DNA from 3 places in the Bradyrhizobium sp. SZCCHNR1098 genome. Region 3 is predicted to be linked to each of the others. Evidence: predicted binding sites of a transcription regulator. Region 3 holds the regulator's gene; each other region holds the start of a gene.
What was found. The regulator HrcA, encoded in region 3, represses chaperone genes, less so after heat shock. The targets are predictions, from matches to a motif close to GTTAGCACTCNCNNNNNGNGAGTGCTAAC.
Positions count from the first base shown of each region.

Region 1: a site for HrcA is predicted at 2,168-2,196, ahead of groES (co-chaperone GroES). Genes of this name have one in related genera too.
Region 2: a site for HrcA is predicted at 3,279-3,307, ahead of groES (co-chaperone GroES). Genes of this name have one in related genera too.

Region 1 is NZ_JAUEXY010000005.1:79,471-85,905, reverse strand. It holds gene groL (chaperonin GroEL) at 7-1,650, opposite strand; gene groES (co-chaperone GroES) at 1,772-2,068, opposite strand; gene QX135_RS13045 (hypothetical protein) at 2,400-2,906, shown strand; gene QX135_RS13040 (protein phosphatase CheZ) at 3,047-3,826, opposite strand; gene QX135_RS13035 (L,D-transpeptidase) at 4,134-4,925, shown strand; gene QX135_RS13030 (DUF2076 domain-containing protein) at 5,014-5,814, opposite strand; gene QX135_RS13025 (ChbG/HpnK family deacetylase) at 6,038-6,435, opposite strand, start outside.
Region 2 is NZ_JAUEXY010000003.1:307,478-313,912, forward strand. It holds gene QX135_RS09535 (RtcB family protein) at 1-136, shown strand, start outside; gene QX135_RS09540 (2OG-Fe(II) oxygenase) at 290-862, shown strand; gene groL (chaperonin GroEL) at 1,192-2,832, opposite strand; gene groES (co-chaperone GroES) at 2,921-3,235, opposite strand; gene QX135_RS09555 (usg protein) at 3,615-3,899, shown strand; gene QX135_RS09560 (cupin domain-containing protein) at 4,087-4,665, shown strand; gene QX135_RS09565 (acyltransferase family protein) at 4,887-6,435, shown strand, end outside.
Region 3 is NZ_JAUEXY010000001.1:447,656-454,090, reverse strand. It holds gene hemW (radical SAM family heme chaperone HemW) at 1-918, opposite strand, end outside; gene rdgB (RdgB/HAM1 family non-canonical purine NTP pyrophosphatase) at 905-1,549, opposite strand; gene rph (ribonuclease PH) at 1,546-2,259, opposite strand; gene hrcA (heat-inducible transcriptional repressor HrcA) at 2,444-3,532, shown strand; gene grpE (nucleotide exchange factor GrpE) at 3,665-4,285, shown strand; gene QX135_RS02025 (hypothetical protein) at 4,450-5,385, opposite strand; gene QX135_RS02020 (hypothetical protein) at 5,594-6,435, opposite strand, start outside.

The DNA.
Region 1 (6,435 bases), on a different contig from region 3:
GGGGGCTCAGAAGCCCATGCCGCCCATTCCACCCATGCCGCCGCCGGCCGGCATCGCGGGAGCCGCGTCCTTCGGCAGCTCGGCGACCATGGCCTCGGTGGTGACCAGGAGGCCGGCGACCGACGAGGCGTCCTGCAGCGCGGTGCGGACCACCTTGGCCGGGTCGATGATGCCCTTGGCGACCATGTCGACATAGTCCTCGGTCTGGGCGTCGAAGCCGAAGGTCTCGGACTTCTCGTCCAGGATCTTGCCGACCACGATCGAGCCCTCGACGCCGGCGTTCTCGGAGATCTGGCGGATCGGAGCCTCGAGCGCCTTCAGCACGATGTTGATGCCGGCCTGGACATCCGAATTGGCGTTGGTGATGCGGCCGACCGCCTTCTTGGCGCGCAGCAGCGCGACGCCACCGCCGGGGACGATGCCTTCCTGCACCGCAGCGCGGGTCGCGTTGAGGGCGTCCTCGACGCGATCCTTCTTCTCCTTGACCTCGATCTCGGTCGCGCCGCCGACGCGGATCACCGCGACGCCGCCGGCGAGCTTGGCCAGACGCTCCTGCAGCTTCTCGCGGTCGTAGTCCGAGGTGGTCTCCTCGATCTGCGCCTTGATCTGGCCGACGCGCGCCTCGATGTCGGCCTTCTTGCCGGCGCCGTTGACGATCGTGGTGTTCTCCTTGTCGATCACGACCTTCTTGGCGCGGCCGAGCATCTTCACCGTGACGTTCTCGAGCTTCATGCCGAGGTCTTCCGAGATCAGCTGACCGCCGGTCAGGATCGCGATGTCCTCGAGCATCGCCTTGCGGCGATCACCGAAGCCCGGCGCCTTGACGGCGGCAACCTTGAGGCCGCCGCGCAGGCGGTTGACGACCAGCGTCGCCAGCGCCTCGCCCTCGACGTCCTCGGCGATGATCAGCAGCGGACGGCCCGACTGCACCACGGCTTCGAGCACCGGCAGCATGGCCTGCAGGCCGGACAGCTTCTTCTCGTGCAAGAGCACGTAGACGTCGTCGAGCTCGGCCGTCATTTTCTCGGCGTTGGTGACGAAGTAGGGCGAGAGATAGCCGCGGTCGAACTTCATGCCTTCGACGATGTCGACCTCGGTATCGAGCGACTTGTTCTCCTCGACCGTGATGACGCCCTCGTTGCCGACCTTCTGCATCGCCTGGGCGATCATCTTGCCGATCGCGGCGTCGCCATTGGCGGAGATGGTGCCGACCTGGGCGACCTCGGAGGACGAGGCGACAGGCTTGGCGCGCTTCTCGATGTCCTTGATCACGGCGGCGACCGCGATGTCGATGCCGCGCTTGAGATCCATCGGGTTCATGCCGGCGGCAACCGCCTTGGCGCCCTCGCGCACGATGGCCTGGGCCAGCACGGTCGCGGTGGTTGTGCCGTCACCGGCGGTGTCGTTGGTCTTGGAGGCGACCTCGCGCAGCATCTGCGCGCCCATGTTCTCGAACTTGTCCTCCAGCTCGATCTCCTTGGCGACGGTGACGCCGTCCTTGGTGATGCGCGGAGCGCCGAAGCTCTTCTCGATGACGACGTTGCGGCCCTTCGGGCCGAGCGTCACCTTGACCGCGTTGGCGAGAATGTCGACGCCGCGCAGCATGCGGTCGCGTGCGTCGCCGGCGAATTTGACGTCCTTGGCTGCCATTTCAAAATTCTCCTGGAGTAGACCTCGACGGCGAGGGGCGTGATCGCCCGTCTGTCGCCGGAACGAGGTTGCAGAGCATTTTCGCCCGGGGCGGCTGATCGCCGCCCCCGGCAGGTCGGGATCAGGCGACGACGCCCATGATGTCGGACTCCTTCATGATCAGGAGCTCCTCGCCGTCCAGCTTGACCTCGGTTCCGGACCACTTGCCGAACAGCACGCGGTCGCCGACCTTGACGTCGATCGGGATCAGCTTGCCGCTCTCATCACGGCCGCCCGGGCCGACGGCGACGACTTCGCCCTGCGAGGGCTTTTCCTTGGCGCTGTCGGGAATGATGATGCCGCCCTTGGTCTTCTCTTCGGCGTCGATGCGCTTAACCACGACGCGGTCGTGCAGGGGACGAAACTTCGATTTGGCCATGACGGATCCCTTTTGGGGTGCTTGGATAAGTTGTTGCTGTCGGAGGAAATCTGAATGCGGCCACATTTGACGCCCACTTGGCGCCAACTGGCTCGCAGCCTTAGCAATCGCGCCCTCCGAGTGCTAAAGACCGCTCGGGGAAATATGGCTTGCGGCTGTTCCTGTCAAGCAACGGCCGGCAGTTAAGCCGTTCTTGAGGCTGTTAGGGGATGTTGTCCCGGGCCAGACATGTTAGTGGAGCGGCGTCGTCATCCGACGTCATTGCTCTGACGAGCGTTTTGGGTTTGGTTGCCGGACGGGGCAGCCACGATCTTGTTCCTAAGGGGATGCCATGACGAGTTCACGGTGCGCGCGGCCGGTTGCCAATCTCGCGATCGCGTCGGCGCTCACGATGCTTCTGGGAGCGTGCACGGGCTTCAGCCTGTCGCCGTCGCCCCCCATGCAGACCGAGGCGCCGGTCGAGCCCGAGGTTCCGGCGACGATCCGCCCCGAGGATCTCGTCGGCAAATGGGGCCTCGCCGCTTACAACAACCCCAACGACCGTCCGCGCACCGAGAAGATGGCGTTGGCGCAGTGCAAACAGCCCTACGTCATCGGGGCGGGCACGTCCGGCGGTGTCGTGATGCATCTGGCCGACCAGGCGACTCCCCAGGAGCTGCGCCTGAAGGGCTCGGCCAGCGGCAAGAACTACATCGGCCCGGCCGGACCGCCCGGCGGCGAGCAGGACCGCGAGGTCGTCTCCTTTGACGGCCGTGTGCTGATCACCCGCTTCGTCGACAAGGATGCGGCGACCCGTTACCAGACGATGGTCTACGTCCGCTGCGGACCGCGCGCCTGAGATCCGGGCGAAGCCCTCGCGACAAGCCCCGGCCACACCCAAAAGCCAAACGAAAAACGCCGGCGAAAGCGCCGGCGTTTTGCTTGGTGCTGCTCGGTGCCGTCCCTGGCCGGCGTGGCCGCCGGTCAGGCAGGATGAGCTCAGTTGAACATCGCGTCGATGTCGTCCTGCGAAGCGTGGCCGACGTCACCTTCCGCCTTCGGGCCGTTCAGCAGCCGGGCGTCGCCCTCGCGGTGGTCGACGATCGGCGGCGTATGCGCCTTGATGGCGTCGACGCCGCCCCAGATGTCCATCATCACCACGATGTGGTGCTCGATGAACTTCATCGTGGTCATGACCTTGTTGATGCGCTGGCCGGTCAGGTCCTGGAAGTTGCAGGCCTCGAAGATCGAGACCACCCGCTCCTGGATCTCTTCGCTCAGGATCTTCTGCTGGTCGGCCGAGTCCACCTTGGACAGCGCGCTGGCGGCCTGGTCGATCGCCTCCGCGGCTTCGAGGATCTGCTGCGTCGCCTGCTCGGTGCCGCCGACGACCGCGCCGAGCTCGCCGTTGACCTTGGCCATCTCCTCGCCGTTGAAGCTCTTGGCATGGAGGGTCGCGATCTCGCCCTTGGTGCGGTTGATCGCGTCGTGGATCAGGTCGAGCTCGACCTTGAGCTTTTCGCACTGCTCGATCTGGGCACGATAGGTCTCGAGCAGCGCGCGCGCTTCGGCGACCTCGCGTGCGGCGGACTCTTCGATGGCGGCGTTCGCCGTGTTGCTGCCGCCGCTGCGGATCGCATTGGCCATCTGGGAGCGGATCGCGCGGAGCTCGTCCATGATTTCCTTGTGGTTGGGGCCGATCTCGCCGCCCACGAATTCAGGCTCCGGCATATGGCCGACGATTGCTTCTTCGATACGGAAACGCTTGCGAACCGCCATGATAGTATCCCTGACCTTTTGCTCGGATCAGTTCTACGCAAAGGCTATTTAACATCGCGTTCACGCCAGGAACCGCCGCTGAGCAACGCTGACGTGCATCGTGCGTCAACGATTAACCATGCTCCGCCGGCCTTCACGCAAAATAAACGCTAGCGATCAAAACCGCCGACGTATGCGGCGATGGTGAATCCCGGCGCCTCCCGCGTTTACCAAAGCGATCGGGTTTTGCTCTTTATTGACGATACGCGGCGGCGCATTTGCCTCGCGCGATGAACAGTCTTCAGACGAAACAGTACAGAGTACGTCGATGTTCAAATCAGTATCCGCAGCGCTGCTGGCCGGCGCATGCGTTTTCCATGCAGGTCTGGGCCGCGCCGCGGCCCAGGGATTTCAGCAGCCGACCGTGATCTATAGCGGCCCGCCGCAGCAGTCCGCGCCGGTGCGCACCGCCTATGTCGAACGCTCGCGCATGGGTGGCGGCTTCATCGAATTCCTGTTCGGGGATCCGCAAGGCGGCCGCGGCGCGCCTCCGCCGGGACAGCCGATGTACCAGCAGCAGCCGTCCTACTACGAGCCGCAGCGGCTGGCGCCGGGCATGGTCCCGCAGCAGGGATTGCCGGATGAGGAGGCCTATGAGCAGACGCAGCGGCCGCTCGATCCGAAATACGAGAAACAGATCGTTGACTATGACGGCAAAGAACGGCCGGGCACGATCGTCATCGATACGCCGAACAAGTTCCTCTATCTGGTCCAGGGCGAGGGCAGGGCGCTCCGCTATGGCATCGGCGTCGGCCGCCCCGGCTTCACCTGGTCGGGCGTGAAGACGATCTCGGCCAAGCGCGAATGGCCGGACTGGACGCCGCCGCCGGAAATGCTCGCGCGCCGGCCCGACCTGCCGCGGCACATGGAGGGCGGACCGCAGAACCCGCTCGGCGCACGCGCGATGTATCTCGGCTCGTCGCTGTATCGGATCCACGGCTCGAACGAGCCGTGGACGATCGGCACCAACGTCTCGTCAGGATGTATCCGGATGCGCAACGAGGACGTCATCGACCTCTATGGCCGCGTGAACGTCGGTGCCCGGGTCATCGTGCTCTGACGACCGCCGCTGCACGACATCAGCAACAGAAAAAGGCCGCCCGTGGGGGCAGCCTTTGCATTCTTGAGTTGGCTGCGACCCGGGAGCTTCACGCGTAGTCGCTGCCACCGTCGTCGTCGCCATAGCCGTCATCGGCATCGAAGTCGGCCGCGTCGCTGTCATTGCCGCTGTCGTCATGGCTCGCCTGGTCGAACAGGCCGGCCCGGCCGCCGTCGCCGCCCGGGCGGCCGATGTCGTCGAGACCGGCGTCGCGCGCCAGCGAGCCGCCGGACTGGTCGCCGCTCCACGGGCTGGCACCGCCGCCCCGCTCCTCGATGATCGTGGTGTCACCGAACGCCTGATGCGATCCGCCGCCCATCATCGAGCGGATGCCGCCGAGCAGCAGCGAGCCGCCGACCATGCCGGCCGCTGCGGCCGCCGCCGTGCCGAGGAACGAGCCGCCTCCACCGCCGAACATGCCGCCGCGCGGCTGGCCGAAGCCGCCCTGGTCATAGGAGCTGGGCTGGCCGGGATAGCCGGGCTGGCCCTGGTAGCCCGGGGGCATCGCCTGGCCGCTGTTCCAGACCGGGCGGCTCTGCGACGGCGGCGGCACGTTGGGGACCGAGCCGCGGCTGCCCGAGCCGAAGATGCTGTCGCGCATCGAATCGAGGAAGCCGCCGGACTGGCCCTGCGGGGCCTGGGCGTGCTGCAGCTCCTCGATGCGGGCGTTGGCGCGCTTCAGGGCCTCGTCCTGCACCAGCACCGTCTGCACCAGCGCATAGACGGCATTGGGAGCCCGCTGCAGCGCCTGGGCGATGGCGGCGGCAGCCTCCGGATCACGCGGTGCACTCTCCAACGTGGCAAGCCGGTCGAACAGATCGTCGATGAGTTGGCGTTCTTGCGGTGTCATGTCGTTCTCCTGCCGCTTGCCTTGTTCCGGCCAAGCGCGGCCAAGATTTAGGGGGACTTTGTGGCCCGGCCAGCCGGGGCGCGGATTAAATTTCCGTATGCGACAAAGCGTCTTTGCACTTGCGAGGCGTTTCGGAAGCCGAAGGCGGACGGCATGCCTGCCTCCCTCCCACTTCGAACGCCGCCGCGCCGGGTTTTGTTCGCCGGGGCACGCGAAACATCCATCAGCCGAGCGTCACCTTGCGGCGCTCCAACAGGCCCGGAAAATGCTCGCCGGCAAGATAGGCGTGCTCATGCTCGCGCTGCACCGTCAGCGGATCGAGCTCGATGAGGACGTCATCGACGAAACCGGGGTGGCACATCACCAGCCCATGCTCGGGCAACTCGTCGAGGAAGCCATCCATCAAAGCTCCGAAGTCGGAGGCCTTGGTGAAGTCGTAGGCGCCCGCGAAGCCGGGATTGAAGGCGATCTCGGCCCGCCTGGCCTGACGGCGGAATTGCGCGCTGAGCACGTCCAGCAGCAGCGCCTTCGGTGCCGCCAGCCGCTGCATCAGGGGCAGATTGCGGCCGCCCTGGCGCACCCAGGCCGTGGGCGCAGTTTCCTTGACGGCGGCGAGAAAGC
Region 2 (6,435 bases), on a different contig from region 3:
CGAGAGCCCGATGGCTTATCGTCGTTTGCCCGAGGTGCTGGCCGAGCACGCCGGCTCGGTGAGGGTGGTGCATACGCTGCGGCCGTTCGCCGTGGTGATGGCGGGCGAGGGCGAGTTCGATCCGTTCAAGGATTGAGCGCGCCCTCGTAGCTCGCATGAGCGCAAGCGACATGCGAGTCCGCACGTGCAGTTCGTGAGACCCCGGATGTCGCTCCGGCCTGCGCCCGCAAGGCGCCGGCCTTTGCTCATCCGGGCTACGCGATTGCGCAACGATGACGGAGACACGATCATGACCGAGATGACCTGGCACGCCGACAATATCGAGACGATTGCGAACTTCTTCTCCACTGCCGAGTGCGAGGACTACATCCGCTTGGGCGAGCAGATGGGCTTCGAGGAGGCGACGTTGTTCGCGCCGCGCAGCGTCAAGGACTATCGCAACAACGATCGCGTCATCGTCGACGATACCGAGCGCGCGCAAGGGCTCTATCAGCGGCTCGCCGGCCATCTCGCACCGTCGTTCCAGCATCGCTGGCAGCCGGTCGGGCTGAACGAGCGGCTGCGGCTGTATCGCTATGATGTCGGACAGAAGTTCGAATGGCATCGCGACGGCCATTTCGAGCGTGACGATGGCGAGCGCAGCCAGTTCACCTTCATGATCTATCTGAACGATGATTTCGAAGGTGGCACGACGTCGTTCTGCGACGACACCGGCCTGATGCCGGATGGTCCGTTCCGGATCATTCCGAAGAAAGGCATGGCGCTGCTGTTCCATCACCCGATCATGCATCGCGGCGATCCCGTGACGAAGGGGCGCAAATACGTGCTGCGGACGGACGTGATGTATCGGCGGAGCAGGTGAGGGGGCGCGTCGCACAAGGCGCGCGCTCTCCGTTCGTCACTCCGGGGCGCGCGTAGCGCGAGCCCGGAATCCATAGCCACAGGCCGTCGCGTGGTGCGAGGTGCTTGTGGCGTCTGTCTTCGACCAATCACCGCTCGGGCTATGGATTCCGGGCTCATTCGCGCTGCTCCAAAATGGCTTCGCCATCTAGCGCTTGAACGCCCCGGAATGACGGCAGACAGGAGTTTAGCGACGAAGCCCGCATGAGCCCCGGCGACATTCGGGCCCCGGCGAAACAAAAAGGGCGCGGCTTTCGCCGCGCCCTTCGTATCTCTTGAGGAGGCTGGACCTTAGAAGTCCATGCCGCCCATGCCGCCGCCCGGAGGCATTGCGGGGCCGCCGGCGTTCTTCTTCGGCAGCTCGGCGACCATGGCTTCGGTCGTGATCAGCAGCGCAGCCACGGAGGCGGCGTTCTGGATCGCGGCGCGAACCACCTTGGTCGGGTCGATGATGCCCTTGGAGACCAGGTTGCCGTACTCGCCGGTCTGGCTGTCGAAGCCGTAGGCGTACTGGTCCTTCTCCAAGATCTTGCCGACGATCACCGAGCCGTCCTCGCCCGCGTTGATCGCGATCTGGCGGGCCGGGGCGGAGAGCGCCTTGCGGACGATCTCGATGCCGGTCTTCTGGTCGTCGTTCTTGGTGCGCAGGCCCTTGAGCTGCTCGGAAGCCCGGAGCAGGGCGACGCCGCCGCCCGGCAGGATGCCTTCCTCGACAGCCGCGCGGGTCGCATGCATCGCGTCATCCACGCGATCCTTGCGCTCCTTGACCTCGATCTCGGTCGCGCCGCCGACGCGGATCACCGCGACGCCGCCGGCGAGCTTGGCCAGACGCTCCTGCAGCTTCTCACGGTCGTAGTCCGAGGTGGTCTCCTCGATCTGCGCCTTGATCTGCTGAACGCGCGCCTCGATGTCGGCCTTCTTGCCGGCGCCGTTGACGATCGTGGTGTTCTCCTTGTCGATCATCACCTTCTTGGCGCGACCGAGCATGGCGAGCGTGACGTTCTCGAGCTTGATGCCGAGATCTTCCGAGATCGCCTGGCCACCGGTCAGGATCGCGATGTCCTGCAGCATGGCCTTGCGGCGATCGCCGAAGCCCGGAGCCTTGACGGCCGCGACCTTCAGGCCGCCACGCAGGCGGTTGACGACCAGGGTGGCCAGCGCCTCGCCCTCGACGTCCTCGGCGACGATGACCAGCGGCTTGCCGGTCTGCACCACGGCCTCGAGCAGCGGCAGCAGCTCGTTCAGCGAGGAGAGCTTCTTCTCGTTGATCAGGATGTAGGCGTCATCCATCTCGACGCGCATCTTGTCGGCGTTGGTGACGAAGTAGGGCGAGATGTAGCCGCGGTCGAACTGCATGCCCTCGACGACGTCGAGCTCGGTCTCTAGCGACTTGGCTTCCTCGACGGTGATGACACCCTCGTTGCCGACCTTCTTCATGGCGTCGGCGAGGAACTTGCCGATCTCGGCGTCGCCGTTGGCGGAGATGGTGCCGACCTGGGCGATCTCGTCGTTCGACGTGACCTTCTTGGAGTTCTTGACGAGATCGGCGACGACCGCTTCGACCGCGAGGTCGATGCCGCGCTTCAGATCCATCGGGTTCATGCCGGCGGCAACCGCCTTGGCGCCTTCGCGCACGATGGCCTGGGCCAGCACGGTCGCGGTGGTGGTGCCGTCGCCGGCCGCATCAGCGGACTTGGAGGCGACTTCGCGCACCATCTGCGCGCCCATGTTCTCGAACTTGTCGTCGAGCTCGATCTCCTTGGCGACGGTGACGCCGTCCTTGGTGATGCGGGGAGCGCCGAACGACTTGTCGAGGACGACGTTGCGGCCCTTCGGGCCGAGCGTGACCTTGACGGCATTGGCGAGGATGTCCACGCCGCGCAGCATGCGATCGCGGGCGTCGACGCCGAACTTAACGTCTTTTGCTGACATATTGGGTTTCCCTGAGTTGAATTGGTCGTCTCACCCTGGGCAGGGCGCCCGCAGGCGCTCCTCAGGGTGAGCGTTGAGCGGGTTGGGCTTAGGCGGCCTTCTTCTTCGACGCGGTGTCGGTGAGCACGCCCATGATGTCGCTTTCCTTCATGATCAGCAGCTCCTGGCCGTCGATCTTGACCTCGGTGCCCGACCACTTGCCGAACAACACGCGATCACCGACCTGGACGTCGAGCGGGACCAGCTTGCCGCTCTCGTCGCGGGCGCCCGGGCCCACCGCGATCACTTCACCCTGCGAGGGCTTCTCCTTGGCCGAGTCGGGGATGATGATGCCGCCAGCGGTCTTCTCTTCGGCGTCGATGCGCTTGACCACGACGCGGTCGTGAAGCGGACGGAAAGCCATACAGTCCTCCTAAGCTATTGAGGCGATTGTCAGTTTCTGGAATTTTGGCAGTCGGTGCCGGCGAGTGCCAGCACGTGGGCTGGATTTAGGGGAGAGCATTCAGCCGGACAAGGGCTTGTAGCAGAAAAATTAGCAGTCAACTGCGGGCTCTGCCAAAGCGTTCCGATAGCGTTAACGGGAGCGGAACGAACCATGAAACCCCGTATTAGCACCTGGGCTAAGTGGCTGCTAATGCAGCATTTTTCAACATGTCGTTAAACATTTAAGCTTGAGATGGGTTGAGGACATGCGTCACATTTCTTGGCAGTGAGCGCATCTTTGCCGGGTGGCTCGATCCCGGTTGGCCACACGGACATGCGCTCCAGAAACGGAGGTTGGCATGGTGTCGAAGGTTGAGGTTTCCGAGGACTTTCGGAAACAGGTGCTGGGTTACGGGCTGACGACGGCGCAGATCCTGTATCGGATGCCGGATCACCGCTCGCTGCTGCAGACCTATGTCTGGCAGAACTACGACCTGTTTCCGAAATTCCCCGCGCTGCAGGACTTCCTGGCGTTCTGGCAGGAGAAGATCGAGGGCCCCTTGTACTCGGTCACGGTGGCGCATTCCAAGCTGATCAAGCCGGCCGAGCTGCGCGCCGTCGACGGCATCTTCCGGCTGCATTGAGGCTGACGCGTAGCCCGGATGAGCGAAGCGATATCCGGGTTCAACGCGGACGCGCGTGAGTCCCCGGATGTCGTTTCGCTCATCCGGGTTAAGCGCTGCCTCGGCCCTGTTGAGGTCGTCGATCGGTCGAACCGCAAAGCGGCAGGTTGTGCTATCCTCGCGTGCGAGGACACGCAGGGAGAGCGCCATGGCCAAGAAGAGCCGCACCGCCAAATCAGCATCACGCGCCGCCGCGAAAGCCGCGCCGCGAAAAACCGCAAAAACAAAGCCGACGGCGAAGACCGCCTCCGCGGCGCCTGCCAAGCCGGGTAGGGCGGCTGCGCCCTCGGCGCGCAAGGCGCTCGCGAGCAAGGGGCGACCAGCGCCGGCGCCGCGCCGGCGCAAACAGAAGGTCGCCATCAGCCATCACCGCGAGGAGGACTTCAAGGCCGACGGCCTGCGCGCCTATGCTGTTTACCGCGACCTCGGCATCGCCGACGCGACGCACGGTTTGGCGCGCGCGCATGTCATCCGCATGCTGCCGCCGTGCAATCCGCAGGAAGTCTCCAAGCTGCACACCCATGCGGTCGACTTCCAGATGGTCTATGTGCTCAAGGGCTGGGTGAAGAGCTACCTCGAAGGCGTCGGCGAGACGCTGATGCAGGAGGGCAGTTGCTGGACCCAGCCGCCGAAGATCCGGCACATGATCCTCGACTATTCCGACGACGTCGAGCTGCTGGAAGTGATCCTGCCGGCCGACTTCAAAACCGTCGAACTGTCGACGTAAAGCCGACAGAAATGGATGGAAACATTTGCGTGCGATGGACAGCGGTCCCATCGCGCGTGTGTGTTGACATCCGGTCTCGCGTCACTGGGACGGATGGGCCGGCGACGAATCCGTAAGAGGTGTTCGCCGCGGGCTTGCGTAAAGGCGTACCCGTCCCGTTGCCGCGCTTCGTCGTCCAGTTCGCTCCCACGATCCCGCGCGCGCCTCGCACGCGCGCATCGGTGCAGCCTCGCATCGCCAACGCGGGCGCCGGTTCGGCTTCAGGTGCCGCCCATCGCGAGGACATCGACTGGCTGCGCGCCATCGCGGTGCTCTCCGTTGTCGCATTCCATTTCGAGGCGCCGGCGATCTTCGGCGGCTTCGTCGGCGTCGACATCTTCTTCGTCATCTCCGGCTACCTGATCACCGGCTTCATTGCCGCGGAGATGGCGGCGGGCCGCTTTTCGTTCGCGCAATTCTACGAGCGGCGGGTGCGGCGGCTGCTGCCGGCGCTCTACGCCATGGTGGCGTTCGCGGCGATCCCGGCGTCGCAGGACATGCTGGGCTCCGAGCGCGCCGAGTTCTTCCGTTCCGCGGCCGCCGTCGTCACCTTCACCTCGAACATCTTCTTCTGGCAGCAGTCCGGCTATTTCGACCACGCCGCGGTCGAGAAGCCGCTGCTGCACACTTGGTCGCTCGCCGTCGAGGAGCAGTTCTATCTGGTACTGCCCGTCGTGGTCTGGGCCGTGTTGCTGATAGCGCGCGGGCGACGGCTGGCGCTGCCGGTCACGCTGGCGCTGCTGGCTGTTGGTTCGTTCGCGCTCGGTCTGCTGCTGATGCGAGGCGGCGCGTCCGCGAGTGCGTTCTTCCTCAGCCCACCGCGCGCCTGGGAATTCCTGCTCGGCGGCCTGGTCGCGATTTCCGGACTTCCCGCACCGCGGCCGGGTCTCGCCCAGCGCGGCGCCCGCGCGCTGTCGCTGCTGCTGATGGCGGTGCCGATTCTGGCGTTGCGCCCCGGACCGGGCTTTCCCGGCGTCGACGCGCTCGCGCCATGCCTTGGCGCGGCGCTGTTCCTGTGGAGCGGCGTCGGCGTTGCCAATGTGCCGCGTAGCCCGTTGTCACCGCTCGGCGTAGCGGCGTTCGTCGGCCGCATCTCATATTCGCTGTATCTGTGGCACTGGCCGCTGTTCGCCTTCGCGCGCTTCGCCAAGCCCGGCCTGGCGCTCGACGGCTGGGAGCGGGTGGCGTTGTTTGCCCTCACGGTCGCGGTCGCCACGTTGTCCTGGCGCTTCATCGAGCAACCGTTCCGCAATCGCCAGCTCGCCGCGACCCCGCGCGCGACCTTCGGTCTTGCGGCGCTGGCGAGCCTGCTGCTGCTGGCCGGCAGCGGCGTCGGCCTGCTACGCGCTAGCGCCGTGTCGGACGCCGACCGCGCGGCGCAGCGGCTGGACGCCTACAACGCCTACGACATGAAGCCGGTCTATCGCTACGGCACCTGCTTCACGACGCCGGACGGGCGCGTGCCCGGGGATTGTCTCCGTCCGGTGAGCGGCAAGATCAATGTGCTGCTGTGGGGCGACAGCTTTGCGGCCCACTACTATCACGGCCTCGCCGCGAGCATCGATCCGCAGGCCGTCAACGTCATGCAGGCGAGCCAGCCGACCTGCATGCCGACCTTCAGCGCGGAGACGCAGGGGATCGCGGCCTGCCGCGCCCTGGCAAGCCAGATGCGCGACTATTTCGTGACGGCGCGGCCCGATCTCGTGGTGATGTCGGCGGACTGGCTCGAGA
Region 3 (6,435 bases):
CATCACACCATGACCGTTGGACTCCACCCGCATCAGCCAGGCCTCCGGCCGCTTGTCGGTCGCGGTCGCATGCCTGATGCCGCCGATGTCGAGACGACCATGGGCGCCGGGGCCGATGCCGGCATATTCGTGGCCGCGCCAATAGATCAGATTGTGCCGGCACTCCGCGCCCGGGCGGGCATGATTGGAGATCTCATAGGCCGGCAGTCCGTGACGGCCACAGATCTCCTGCGTGACGTCGTATAAGGTCCGGGCCAGGCCTTCATCCGGCGTCTTCAGCTTGCCTGCGGCGTGCAGGCCGAAGAACGGCGTGCCTTCCTCGATCGTCAGTTGATACAGCGACAGGTGCTCAGCCGCCTCACCGATCGCGCGCGTCAGCTCCTCGGTCCACATCGCCGGCGTCTGGTCGGGCCGGGCGTAGATCAGATCGAACGAATAACGCTCGAACGCATTGCGCGCGATCGCCACCGCCTTCATCGCCTCCTCGGCGGTGTGCAGGCGTCCCAGCATCTTGAGCGACGCATCGTCCATCGCCTGGACGCCGAGCGAGACCCGGTTGACGCCGGCGGCGCGATAGCCGGCAAAGCGTGTCGCCTCGACGCTGGTCGGATTGGCTTCGAGCGACACCTCGACATCGCCAGCGACGTGCCAGTGGCGGCCGATCGCGTCGAGAATGGCGCCGACCGTCTGCGGCTGCATCAGCGACGGTGTGCCGCCGCCGAGAAAAATCGACGTGACGGTGCGCGGCCCGATGCGGGCGGCCGTGGTCGCGATCTCCTGCGCAAAGGCGCGGGCGAAGCGGTCCTGATCGATGGCGGCATGCCGGACATGGCTGTTGAAGTCGCAATACGGACATTTCGACAGGCAGAACGGCCAGTGCACATAGACGCCGAACGCTTCGCTGTCAGCGTTGGTCAAGGCAGATCTCCGCGAGCTTCACGAAGGCGCGCGCCCGGTGCGACAGGCCGAGCCCGAGCGGCGGCAGGCCATGCTTCTCGATGCTGGTCATCTCGCCGAAGGTCCGGTCGTGGCCCTCGGGCAGGAACATCGGGTCGTAGCCGAAGCCCGCCGTGCCGCGCGGCGGCCAGACCAGGGTGCCGTCGACCCGCGCCTTGACCTCCTCGACATGACCGTCCGGCCACGCCACGCACAGCGCCGAGACGAAATGGGCGGTGCGCTTGTCGGCACTCCTCGCGCCCCGCTCCTGCAGTAGGCGCTCGATGCGCGTCATCGCGCCGGTGAAATCCTTGTCCGGTCCGGCCCAGCGCGCCGAATAGATCCCGGGCGCCCCATCGAGCGCATGAACCACGATGCCGGAATCGTCGGCAAAGGCAGGAAGCTGCGCGGCCTTGGCCGCGGCGACCGCCTTGATGCGGGCGTTGGCCTGGAAGGTCTCGCCGGTCTCGTCCGGCTCGTCCAGGCCGAGATCGCCGGCCGACACCGCCTCGACGCCATGGGGGGCGAGCAGCTCGCGCATCTCGGCAAGCTTGCCGGGATTGTGGGTCGCGATGACGAGGCGCCCCGTGAGCTTGCGATGACCGCTACTCACGCGACCGCCATCTTCTGCAGGTCGACCAGTCGCGCCACGCCCTTGCGGGCCAGTGCCATCAGCGCCAGGAGCTCGGCCTCGGTGAACGGCGTCTTCTCCGCCGTGCCCTGCACCTCGATGATGCGGCCGTCGCCGGTCATGACGAAATTGGCGTCGGTCTCCGCCTCGGAATCCTCGGCGTAGTCGAGATCCAGCACCGGTGTGCCGTTGTAGATGCCGCACGAGATCGCGGCGACGTTGGTGCGCAGCACCTCGGTCTTGATCATGTTGCGCGACTTCATCCACTTGATGCAGTCGGCCAGCGCCACCCAGGCGCCGGTGATCGACGCCGTGCGCGTGCCGCCGTCGGCCTGCAGCACGTCGCAATCGACCGTGATCTGGCGCTCGCCGAGCGCTTCCAGGTCGATCGCGGTGCGCAGCGAGCGGCCGATCAGACGCTGGATCTCGACGGTGCGACCGGTCTGCTTGCCGGCGGAGGCCTCGCGCCGGGTCCGTTCCAGCGTGGCGCGCGGCAGCATGCCGTATTCGGCCGTGATCCAGCCGCGCCCCTGGCCCTTGAGCCAGGGCGGCAGCCGGTCTTCCAGCGTGGCGGTGACCAGCACATGGGTGTCGCCGAACTTCACCAGGCAGGAGCCCTCGGCGTATTTGACGACGCCGCGTTCCAGGCTCACGGCCCGCAGTTCATCCGGTGCACGGCGGCTCGGCCGCATGATTCTCTCCGTGAAAGCGCGCGAAAGACCGACTTTGACCGGCCTTGTAGGAGCCGCGACCGGCAGCGGCAAGGGCTTATCAAGGGTTTATCATGGCCTCGTCGCGCCCGAGAGCGCGCGACGACCGGCTTGCCACCGAGCCGCCGCATGGACACATTATAGGCAGTTGCGAGGAGAGCATCTGGTGGCCCACCACGATCCGATCAACCTGATGACACCGCCGGCCGGTCTGGCGCAGCTCAACGAGCGCTCGCGCGAGATCTTCCGGCAGATCGTCGAAAGCTATCTGGCGACCGGCGAGCCGGTCGGCTCGCGCAACATTTCGCGGCTGATCGCGGTTCCGCTGTCGCCGGCCTCGGTGCGCAACGTCATGGCCGATCTCGAGCAGCTCGGCCTGATCTACGCGCCGCACACCTCGGCCGGCCGGCTGCCGACCGAGGCCGGCCTGCGTTTCTTCGTCGATGCCCTGATGCAGGTCGGCGACATGACCGAGGCTGAGCAGCAATCGATCCAGAGCCAGCTCGCCGCGGTCGGGCGGGCGCAATCGGTCGAGGCCGCCCTGGACGAGGCGCTGACCCGGCTGTCGGGTCTGACCCGTGCCGCTGCCGTGGTTCTGACCGCCAAATCCAACACCCGGCTGAAGCACATCGAGTTCGTCAGGCTCGAGCCCGAGCGTGCGCTGGTCGTGCTGGTGGGCGAGGACGGGCAGGTCGAGAACCGGGTTCTGGTTCTGCCGCCGGGCGTGCCATCCTCGGCGCTGACTGAGGCGTCGAATTTCCTCAATGCCCGCATCAGAGGCCGGACGCTGGCGGAAGCACGGCTCGAGCTCGAGACGGCGCTGGCGCATGATCGCGCCGAGCTCGACCTGCTGACGCAGAAGGTGATCGCCGCCGGTGTCGCGAGCTGGTCCGGAGGGGACAGCGACGAGCGGCAGCTCATCGTGCGCGGCCACGCCAACCTGCTCGAGGACCTGCATGCGCTCGAAGATCTCGAGCGCGTGCGGCGGCTGTTCGACGATCTCGAGACCAAGCGCGGCGTCGTCGATCTGCTCGGACGGGCAGAGAGCGCGGAAGGTGTCCGCATCTTCATCGGCTCGGAGAACAAGCTGTTCTCGCTGTCGGGCTCGTCGACGATCGTGTCGCCCTATTCCGACGCCACGGGTCGCATCGTCGGCGTGCTCGGTGTCATCGGTCCGACCCGGCTCAACTATGCCCGGGTGATCCCGACGGTCGATTATGCCGCGCGTCTGGTCAGCCGGCTGCTGGGTGGCTGACGCGTGGCATGGTTAACCCGCGGACAGCGCCTCCGGGCGCGATGGTCAGGCTGCGCTTGATTTTCGACGCCCAAAGCACGATATCCCGCCCCATACCCCCAAAACCCGTCAGCCGAACTTGCGAGTCTGTCCATGACCGATCCCGACCTGCATAAGAATGATCCGGAAAACCCGGCGCAGGCCAGCGACCCCGTCGTCTCCAAGCCCTACATCATGCCCGACGATCCTGAGACCGGCTCGGCCGAGGCCCTTGCCAAGGAGGCGGCCGACGCGCGCGACAAGATGCTGCGCACGCTGGCGGAGATGGAGAACCTGCGCAAGCGGACGGCCCGTGAAGTCGCCGATGCACGCATGTACGGCATCACCGGCTTCGCGCGCGACGTGCTCGACATCGCCGACAATCTGCAGCGCGCGCTCGATGCCGTGCCGGCCGAGACACGCGCCAATGCCGATGCGGGCCTCAAATCGTTGATCGAGGGCGTCGAGCTCACCGAGCGCTCGCTGCTCAACACGCTGGAGAAGAACGGCGTCAAGAAGTTCGATCCGACGGGACAGAAGTTCGACCCCAACTTCCAGCAGGCGATGTACGAGGTCCCGGATTCGTCGGTGCCGTCGGGCACCGTGGTGCAGGTCGTGCAGGCCGGCTTCATGATCGGCGAGCGCATCCTGCGTCCCGCGCTGGTCGGCGTGTCCAAGGGTGGCGCGAAGGCGGCGCCCGCGCCGAGCAACGATCAGTCGAACAGCGCCGCGTGACGGCGAGCATAGGCAGGTCTTCTCCTGCCGTCCTGTCAGTCCAACGAAGAAGCCACGGGCGGTGATGCCCGTGGCTTCTTGTTTGTCGGCGCGAGTTTGTAGTTCGTGTCGCGGCAAGTGGACCGCGGCCGATGAGACCGCGGCGTCTGGATACCGAGTTGGGCTCAGCCTCTCGGCTGGATGCCGTCGCGGACGGCGCGGAAGCGCGGGAAGGCTACCGACCACTGATCGCGCGGCGCGCTGCCGATGATCCGCAGCGTATTCGGCCCGCCGAAGCGCAGCCATTGCACCACGGTCACCGGCGTATTGTCCTTGCCGCTGGTGGCTTCGAGCCGGGTCTCGTAGGCCGGCTGGCCGTCGATGCGGATCGGCTCGGACATCGTGATGCGCGCTTCGCGGACGCCCGGAATGGTGGTGGCCGCCTGCTGGGCGACACGCGCGCGGTCGCCCGCCTCCGGGGCCACCCCGGCCACGAGCCCGATCACCACGAAGGGCGCGGCTTCGAAGCCCTTGTCCTCTTCGCCGTCGGCCAGGATCAAGGCACCCGGCCCGAGCGTGCGGATGGTCTTGAACCCGGAGAGCTCGGTCACCTTGAACGGCATCATCGCGAGCTGCTCGTCGACGGGAACGTCCTTGCGGACGACGGCGGAGGCGAACATCTGACGCACGGCATCGTCGGTGTAGATCCGGCTCGCGGTCTCCGGGATCTGCACGGCCACGTAGCCGGAGAAGCCGTTGCCGGGCAGGATCATCGAGTAGCGCCGCACCGGCGTGGCGCCATCCCGACCGTTCTCAACCGTGTAGTAGGCGGTGCCGGCGGCGGTCTCGATGCTCTCCGGCTTGACGTTGCCGGTCCCGGCGGGATTGGCGGTAAACGCATTCTTCACCTCGCCATAGGCGGCCGCCGGCAGTTCGGTCAGCAGCACCTTGACGCTCTGGTCCTCGGTTTCGAAGCCGGAAAACGTCTTGGCCTTGGCGAGCCCCACCAGCGGCGCGAGCCCGATGCGGACGCCGGGCGGAAATATGGCTTCGGCGGCCATGGCGGAGTGCAGCAGCGACATCAGCAGGGTAGCCGCGGCGAAGAATCGAACGATCATCATCAAACATTGCCTCGTTGACCGAGGCCTCGCGCCGAGGCGGTCGGGGGTCCTCGCCAGCGTGGTCTTCGGCGGCACGCTTTTAGCGGCTTTGCGCCCCCCGCAACAGGCCGGGCGCGCGGTTTTGATCGCCTGCGGCGATCAGCGCGCCCTGCGGGTCGCATTTCCCAGGTCATTTCGCCTCGAAAGGCGGGCTGATGACGGTGCCGTGCTAGCCGCGCTTCAGGATTTCGACGCCATCGACGGTCTGCACCAGCACATAGGGCGCGAGCAGAGCCCTGATCTCGGGGTCGGAACGCGCCCAGTCGCCCCAGTCGCTGTTCTGATTGTCGATCAGGACGACGTCGGGCGGTTGCCTCCGGAAGTCGGCGATGATCCCGGCGCGTTCACGTTCCACATAGGGCGCGAGCCTCTGCGCAGTTTGTGAATCGATGGTTCCGTCTTGTTGCGACCGGCGAACGATTTCCCGGACCCAGAACGCCTCCTGGCGCGAGATCCAGGTGCCATCAAGGGTCCGCACCATGGGGTGCCCGATGACCGCCGCCGCGCTGAGCACCAGCATGCTCGGGCGCGGCCCGAGCCGGGCCACCTGGGCTTCGATCTGCTGGACGTCGACACTACCATTGAACCAGAAGCAGGTCTGCACGAAGAGCACGGCGCCGGCGAGAGCGGTGGCGACACGCGGCCAGCGTCGCGCGTCGCGGCTGGCGTCGATCGCCGACACGGCAAGGCCGGCGGCAAGCAGCGCCAGCGCCACCATCGGATAGGCATGGTAGCCCCAGCCCTTTTGCTGCGCGACGAATGACACCAGGAACCCGAGTGATGCGGCCAATGTGGTGAACGATGCGGCGTCGCGCTCGTGCTGCGTGCGCTGAAGAATGAGGACGATGACTGCTGCAGCCAGCCACAGGCCCATCGGCAGGGTCACGAGGATGGTCGGCACGGGCGCCTTCAGAAGCAGATAGACGTCGCGGACCAGCGGATAGATGACCGTGAAATATTCGGGAAAGAACAGGTAGATGCACGCCGCGTTGATCAGCACCAGGGCCGCGG